One region of the Mycobacterium sp. Aquia_216 genome, then DNA from elsewhere that is predicted to be linked to it. Evidence: predicted binding sites of a transcription regulator. Region 1 holds the regulator's gene; the other holds the start of a gene.

The links. The regulator LexA, encoded in region 1, represses DNA repair genes until DNA is damaged. The targets are predictions, from matches to a motif close to CGAACANNTGTTCG.
Region 2: the regulator LexA is predicted to act here: its motif matches at 1,582-1,595, upstream of cofD (2-phospho-L-lactate transferase).

The regions. Positions count from the first base shown of each region.
Region 1 is NZ_CP113529.1:2,490,779-2,494,188, reverse strand. It holds gene nrdR (transcriptional regulator NrdR) at 1-21, opposite strand, end outside; gene OK015_RS11630 (LysM peptidoglycan-binding domain-containing protein) at 178-672, opposite strand; gene lexA (transcriptional repressor LexA) at 967-1,668, shown strand; gene OK015_RS11620 (LGFP repeat-containing protein) at 1,687-3,410, opposite strand, start outside.
Region 2 is NZ_CP113529.1:1,692,374-1,695,783, reverse strand. It holds gene OK015_RS08040 (DUF3499 domain-containing protein) at 36-518, opposite strand; gene OK015_RS08035 (metallopeptidase family protein) at 692-1,114, shown strand; gene OK015_RS08030 (WhiB family transcriptional regulator) at 1,134-1,505, opposite strand; gene cofD (2-phospho-L-lactate transferase) at 1,828-2,817, shown strand; gene OK015_RS08020 (coenzyme F420-0:L-glutamate ligase) at 2,814-3,410, shown strand, end outside.

The DNA.
Region 1 (3,410 bases):
GCGGCAGAACGGACAATGCATGACCGCTCCTTCGCTGTGCCGGCATCTCGCGGAACACTCCGAGCGTACCTGGGCACGACCGCGCCGGGCCAATGCAGCCGCGACACGCGTGGTGATACCGGAGGATGAACTGAGGAGCCTTGGCGTAGAGCGGTTTTCGCCATCACCGGCGCGGCGTCAGCCGACCGGCGCGATCAGCGTCTGACCCGCGGCCAGCGCCGGCGAGCTCAGGTTGTTCAGTTCGCGGATACGGTCGGCGACCGCGCGGACCGGGGCTTCCGGGGCCACCCGGTGCGCCACGTCCTGTAGCGATTCGCCCGGCTCGACCTTTACCACGGACAGCCGGTCCGGCACGGGAGCGGCCGCCGCGGCGGAGTCGCCGTTGGCGATCTGACCGAGATTCGCAACCAGGCCCAGCCAGAGGGTGATGATCCCGGCCATCAGGGCCAGACCGATCGTCGTCCCGACCGTCGCCGGGCGCCGGCGGTGCGGCGCGGCCGACATCGCGACGCCGGTGCCCCGGTAGCGCATCGGAGTCCCGGCCGGGCGTGACTGCCCGGCGCGGCGCGACCGCAGTGCGCGTTCCTGGTCATAACGAGGCCGTCCGACCAGCCCGTCGCTCGGGCGCCGCACGTTGTTGGTCCGCGGTGAGACTGTGTGCATGAGCGTCATGTGCGTTCCTCCGGTCAACTAATCCTCGCTCGTGCGTTCGACCCTATCGCTCGTGTGTTCGAAATCCGAACATTTGAGCGAAGCGTGTCGCACGAGCAAAACGCTAGACCATGCCACCGACAACTTGTCCCGGTCGCTATCGATGCCATAAAGCACAAGTACCCGGTCTTTTCGAGAGTTACACCATTGTTATTCGCAGAGTGCCGCGAATCACTTCTCCGGGCCGCCCCAGGTGCGACACGCCAGTCGAACACATGTTTGATTCTTGGATTCAGGCGGGCTACATTCAGTGCCATGAGCGACAGCAACGACACCTCAGCAGCCGGACCGGACGGCCGGTTGCACGCCGTGGATTCATCGCTTACCCAGCGGCAACGCACCATCTTGAACGTCATCCGCGAGTCGGTGACCACCCGCGGATACCCGCCGAGCATCAGGGAGATCGGCGACGCGGTCGGCCTGACGTCGACATCCTCGGTGGCTCACCAATTGCGCACCCTCGAGCGCAAGGGATTCCTGCGCCGCGACCCGAACCGTCCCCGGGCCGTCGACGTCCGCGGCGCCGACGAAATGGTGGTGGCAGCGCCGGCCACCGAGGTCGCCGGGTCCGACGCCTTGCCGGAACCCACGTACGTCCCCGTGCTTGGGCGCATCGCGGCCGGTGGACCGATCCTGGCCGAAGAAGCCGTCGAGGATGTCTTCCCGCTCCCCCGCGAGCTGGTCGGCGAGGGCACGCTGTTTCTGCTCAAGGTGGTCGGCGACTCGATGGTCGAGGCGGCGATCTGCGACGGCGACTGGGTGGTGGTGCGGCAGCAGAACGTCGCCGACAATGGCGACATCGTCGCGGCCATGCTCGACGGTGAGGCCACCGTCAAGACGTTCAAACGCGCGGGCGGTCAGGTCTGGCTGATGCCGCACAACCCCGCGTTCGATCCCATCCCGGGCAATGAGGCGACCGTGCTCGGCAAGGTCGTCACGGTGATCCGCAAGGTATAGCGCCGAGCGGACCGGCGTTCAGTCTGCCTTGATGAAGCCGTTGACCAGCGCGGCTTCCTCGCTGGAGAACCAGATTTCGGCCAGCGTGTCGTGGTAGAGGTCGCTATCCGGCGTGTAGTACAAACCGAAGCGGGGGCTGGCCTTGATCGGATAGCCGTCGGGCATCTGGTACGGGTCCTCTAACGGCAAATGGATCGTCGGACGGCCGGATTGCCCTAGTGCGCCGATAGCCGCGGCCGGCGCGAGGTCCGCCTCGTCATCGGTGTCCGCTGCGGCGTGGCGCCCTCCGCCTCTCGGTGCGGCCCCGGACGCGACGCCGAGCGCAGCCGCCAGGCCGGATGCGGCCCCACCCGCGGCGGCAGCACCGGACGCGGCCGCAGCACCCGATGCGGCGTCGCTCGCGGCAGCGAGATCGGGCGGCGTGTGCGGCACGGCGACGTCGGGATAGGCCGCCTCCTCATCGTCGGCTCCGGGGTAACCCGCGTCCGCGTACGCGGCATCCTCGTCGGCGTAATCCAGATAACCGGCCTCGTCGGCGACGGCAGCGTCCGGGTAGGCGGCTTCCGGGCCGGCGGCATCGGTGTAGTCGGCATCGGTGTAGGCGGCATCGGCAAGGGCATCCGGATAACCGGGCACGTCGGCCTCGTCGCGGTAGCCGGCCTGCGGGAGCTCGTCGCCGTACCCGGCCTCGATCAGATCTTCCGCCGACACCACCGGGATGGAATCGGTGTCGACCGAGTCGGGATCCCGCTCGTCGACCCCTAGCTGATCCCACTCCTCCTCGGAAACGGATGCCCGGTGGTCGTACCCCTCGTCGTCGGCCAGCTCGGCGGTTTCGGGTGCGTGCGGCCATCTGGCTCGCGGCACCTCGTTGGCCTCGTGGTGCTCCGGTGCGTTCAGGTCGCTGAATGACAGGTGCTCGGTGGAGGCCTCGGCGTAATCGGGCCCCCAGCGCGGCTCGCCCGTGTCGTCGTAGCCGCCGACATCGACGTCGCGCTCGATGTCGTAGGGCGCCGTCTTACGGCCGGCGCGATGCCGGCGCCACCGCACCGCCACAAACACCGCGAGCAGCACCAAAACCAGCAGCGGGACCAGGGCGAACACGTACCACCAGCTCCAGGTGAACCACTTCTTGGCGTGCGGAGGCATCGCCGTGCTGCTCGGCTGGTTCTGGCCCGACACCTGCAAGCCGGACAACAGCGGGGCCAGGTTGGCCGGGTCGGTGGAGAAGGTGTTCTTTGCCCGATTCCACGAGATCTTGCCGCCGGTGAACTTCTGCGAGATCACGTCGCCGTCGACGGTCTGGTCGCCGAGCGGCGCGCCGAGCTTTCCGGTGGCGCCGCGCAGCTTGTCCCAGGCAGCCTTCATCGCGCCGCGTACGACGAACGCGCCGTGATCTGAGGTCCAGAAGATCACCGGCTTGTCGGCCGCCGAGAACGTGGCGATCCGGCTGTTGGGACTGACGCCGCCGTCGGACTCGTTGGCGGTCGGGAAGCCCAGGTCACTGCTGACCGGGCCACCCAGCGACTCGTACTTCGTCAGAATGTCGCTTTCGATCGCGGCCGCACCGGTTGCCGGGCTGAAGAACACCTTGCCGCCGGCGAAGTTCTGGGCGATGCCGTCGCCACCGATCGGATACTGACCACCCTGCTTGGCGCCCAGCTGACCGCTGGCGCCGCCGGCCGCGCGCCAGGCCATGTTGATGGCCGCGGCGGGATCGATCGCTACCTGCAAGCCTTTCA
Region 2 (3,410 bases), 800 kb from region 1:
GGTTCCAAACGGTTTGGCAGAAAACCCCGGCGGAGCTAGTCCGACGGATCGGGTAACACCCGCAGATGCCCGCGGCGACGTCCGGATCGCTTGTCGGGCGGCGCGAGCAGATGGCTGCTGGGTGCGGTGGCCTGGGCTCCGGTGTGGTGCAGATGCGGAGCCGTGGGGGTACCTCCCGCTTGCGTGGGAAAGCCGTTCAACGGCATGCCGGTGCCGCCCGCGAACGGCACGGCCGCCTCCCCCGCACCGCCTTCGCGCACGGCGTCGGCGAGTGCGACCAGGTCGTCTTCATCGGGATTGGCCGGCTCAGTATTGAGGGGCCCGGCGTGGCGCACCAGATCCCAACCGCGGGGCGCGGTGATCCGGCCGGCGTGGCCGACGCACAAATCCCACGAATGCGGTTCGCGCGCGGTCGCGAGTGGGCCTACAACTGCCGTCGAGTCCGAGTAGACGAACGTCAAGGTCGCCACGGCGTAATGCGGGCACCCGGGCCGGCAGCAGCGACGGGGAACGTTCACGTCGGAAAGGCTATCGTGCGGAAACGCCGCCGAAGCGCCGGACACGCGCAACCGTTCGGCCCACGATGTTCAACCGTTACCATCGGCGCGTGGGTGATTCGCGCAGTTTCCCGCGGAACGGACGGCCGTCGGGCCGAGCGGCGCCGCACCGGGCAACTCGTCGCGGCCGCGATATGCGGGGTCCTTTGCTGCCGCCGACGGTGCCGGGATGGCGCAGCCGGGCCGAGCGGTTCGACATGGCGGTGCTGGAGGCCTATGAGCCGATCGAGCGGCGCTGGCAATCACGGGTGTCGGACCTCGACGTGGCGGTCGATGAAATCCCTCGCATCGCCGCCAAGGATCCCAACAGCGTGCAGTGGCCGCCCGAGGTCGTCGCCGACGGACCGATCGCGCTGGCCCGCTTGATCCCAGCCGGGGTGGATGTCCGCGGCAACGCGACGCGAGCACGAATTGTCTTGTTCCGCAAGCCCATAGAACGACGCGCCAAAGACACCGTCGAACTTGGCGAGTTACTGCACGAGATTCTGGTGGCGCAGGTGGCCATCTATCTCGACGTCGAACCCACGGTCATCGACCCGACGATCGACGACGAATAACCTCAGCAGGGTTGTCGAGTCAGATGATGCCGCGTTTGAGGCGGCGGCGCTCACGCTCGGACAGGCCACCCCAGATACCGAAACGCTCGTCATGCGCCAGGGCGTACTCGAGGCATTCATGACGTACCTCGCAACCCAGGCAGATCTTCTTGGCCTCGCGGGTGGACCCGCCCTTCTCCGGGAAGAAGGCCTCGGGGTCGGTCTGCGCGCACAGGGCGCGGTCCTGCCATTGGTCCGGAGTGAGCTCGGGTTCCGGTAACGGCTCGGGCTCGAATGCGACTGGCGCATCAGGGACCACGGTCAAGTGGGGCCGGGCAATCGGTGCCGGCGCGGAGCTGATCGTGGCGCGCTCAGTGCTTGGCATGACGCCCCATATGTGCTCGTAAGACATGAGTCGTACGCCTCCTCAGCTTCGTTGTTTGAGTGAGTGGAGATTTCCGCTGTTCTGATGTACAGACAAATCAATTCGAACAAGTGATCGAATCACGGTCTGCGACACCGGAACCGGCCGGCCAACCGGGAAATGACACTGATGTGATTAGACACGGGTTGACCAGCCGGGTCAAGCTTTTCGCGGCATTTCCATACCATCTCGTGACCAAATTCCGGCGTTTCTGTTATTCCGCCCTTCCGGCGTGTCGATCACAACCCCTCCCAACTGTTCGTTGCGGTCACCGAATTCGACATCTCGCAGGCCGGTACTGTCGTCCGGTGTGAAGGTCACCGTACTGGTCGGCGGCGTCGGCGGTGCCCGGTTCCTGCTGGGCGTCCAGCAGTTACTCGGTCTGGGTCAGTTCAGCACCGAGGGACAAACCGCGGGCCACGAGCTGACTGCCGTCGTCAACATTGGCGACGATGCCTGGATCCATGGGGTTCGGGTTTGTCCAGATTTGGACACCTGCATGTATACCTTAGGTGGAGGCGTCGACCCGGAGCGCGGCTGGGGTCACCGCGACGAAACCTGGCACGCCAAAGAGGAATTGGCGCGCTACGGCATGCAACCGGATTGGTTCCAACTCGGCGACCGCGATCTGGGGACCCACTTGGTGCGCACCCAGATGCTGCACGCCGGCTACCCGCTGTCACAGATCACCGCGGCCTTGTGCGACCGATGGCAACCGGGCGCGCGGTTGGTGCCGGCCAGTGACGACCGTTGCGAAACACATGTGGTGATCACCGATCCGGCCGATGACAGCCAGCGCGCGATCCACTTCCAGGAGTGGTGGGTGCGCTATCGGGCCCAGGTGCCCACCCATAGCTTTGCGTTCGTCGGCGCTGAAACGGCCAGCGCCACAACCGAAGCGACCCAAGCCATCGGCGACGCCGACATCATCCTGCTGGCACCGTCGAATCCGGTGGTCAGCGTCGGCGCGATACTGGCCGTCCCCGGCATTCGCGGCGCGCTGCGCGCCGCCGCCGCACCGATCGTCGGCTACTCGCCGATCATCGGCGGAAAGCCGTTGCGCGGCATGGCAGATGCCTGCCTCGAGGTGATCGGGGTCGAGTCCACGGCGGAGGCGGTCGGGCGGCATTACGGGGCGCGCGCGACCACCGGGATATTGGATTGCTGGCTGGTACACGAGGGCGACCACGCCGACATCGACGGCGTTGCGATCCGCTCGGCGCCGCTGCTGATGAGCGACCCGAAGGCGACGGCCGAGATGGTCCGGGCCGGACTGGACATCGCGGGCGTGGCGACATGACCCGTTCTCCGAAGGAGCATGGCACCGCCGCGGCGATCGAGATCCTGCCCGTGGCCGGGCTTCCCGAATTCCGCCCCGGCGACGATCTCGGTGCCGCGGTCGCGTCGGCCGCACCGTGGCTGCGTGACGGCGACGTCGTGGTGGTCACCAGCAAGGTGGTGTCCAAATGCGAGGGCCGGCTGGTGGCCGCACCCGAGGACCCCGCGGAGCGCGACGAGCTCCGCCGCAAGCTGGTCGAGGACGAAGCGGTCCGGGTGCTGGCCCGCAAGGGCCGCACGCTGATCACCGAGAACCGGCTGGGGCTGGTCCAGGCCGCCGCCGGGGTCGACGGATCCAACGTCGGCCGAAGCGAACTCGCGCTGCTACCGGTCGATCCCGACGGCAGTGCCGCGGCACTGCGCGCCGCACTGCGCGAGAAGCTCGGCGTCGACGTCGCGGTGGTGATCACCGACACCATGGGCCGGGCCTGGCGCAACGGCCAGATCGACGCCGCGATCGGGGTGGCGGGTCTGGCTGTGCTGCACGGCTATTCGGGCGCGGTCGACGAGCACGGCAACGAGTTGGTGGTCACCGAGATCGCAGTGGCCGACGAG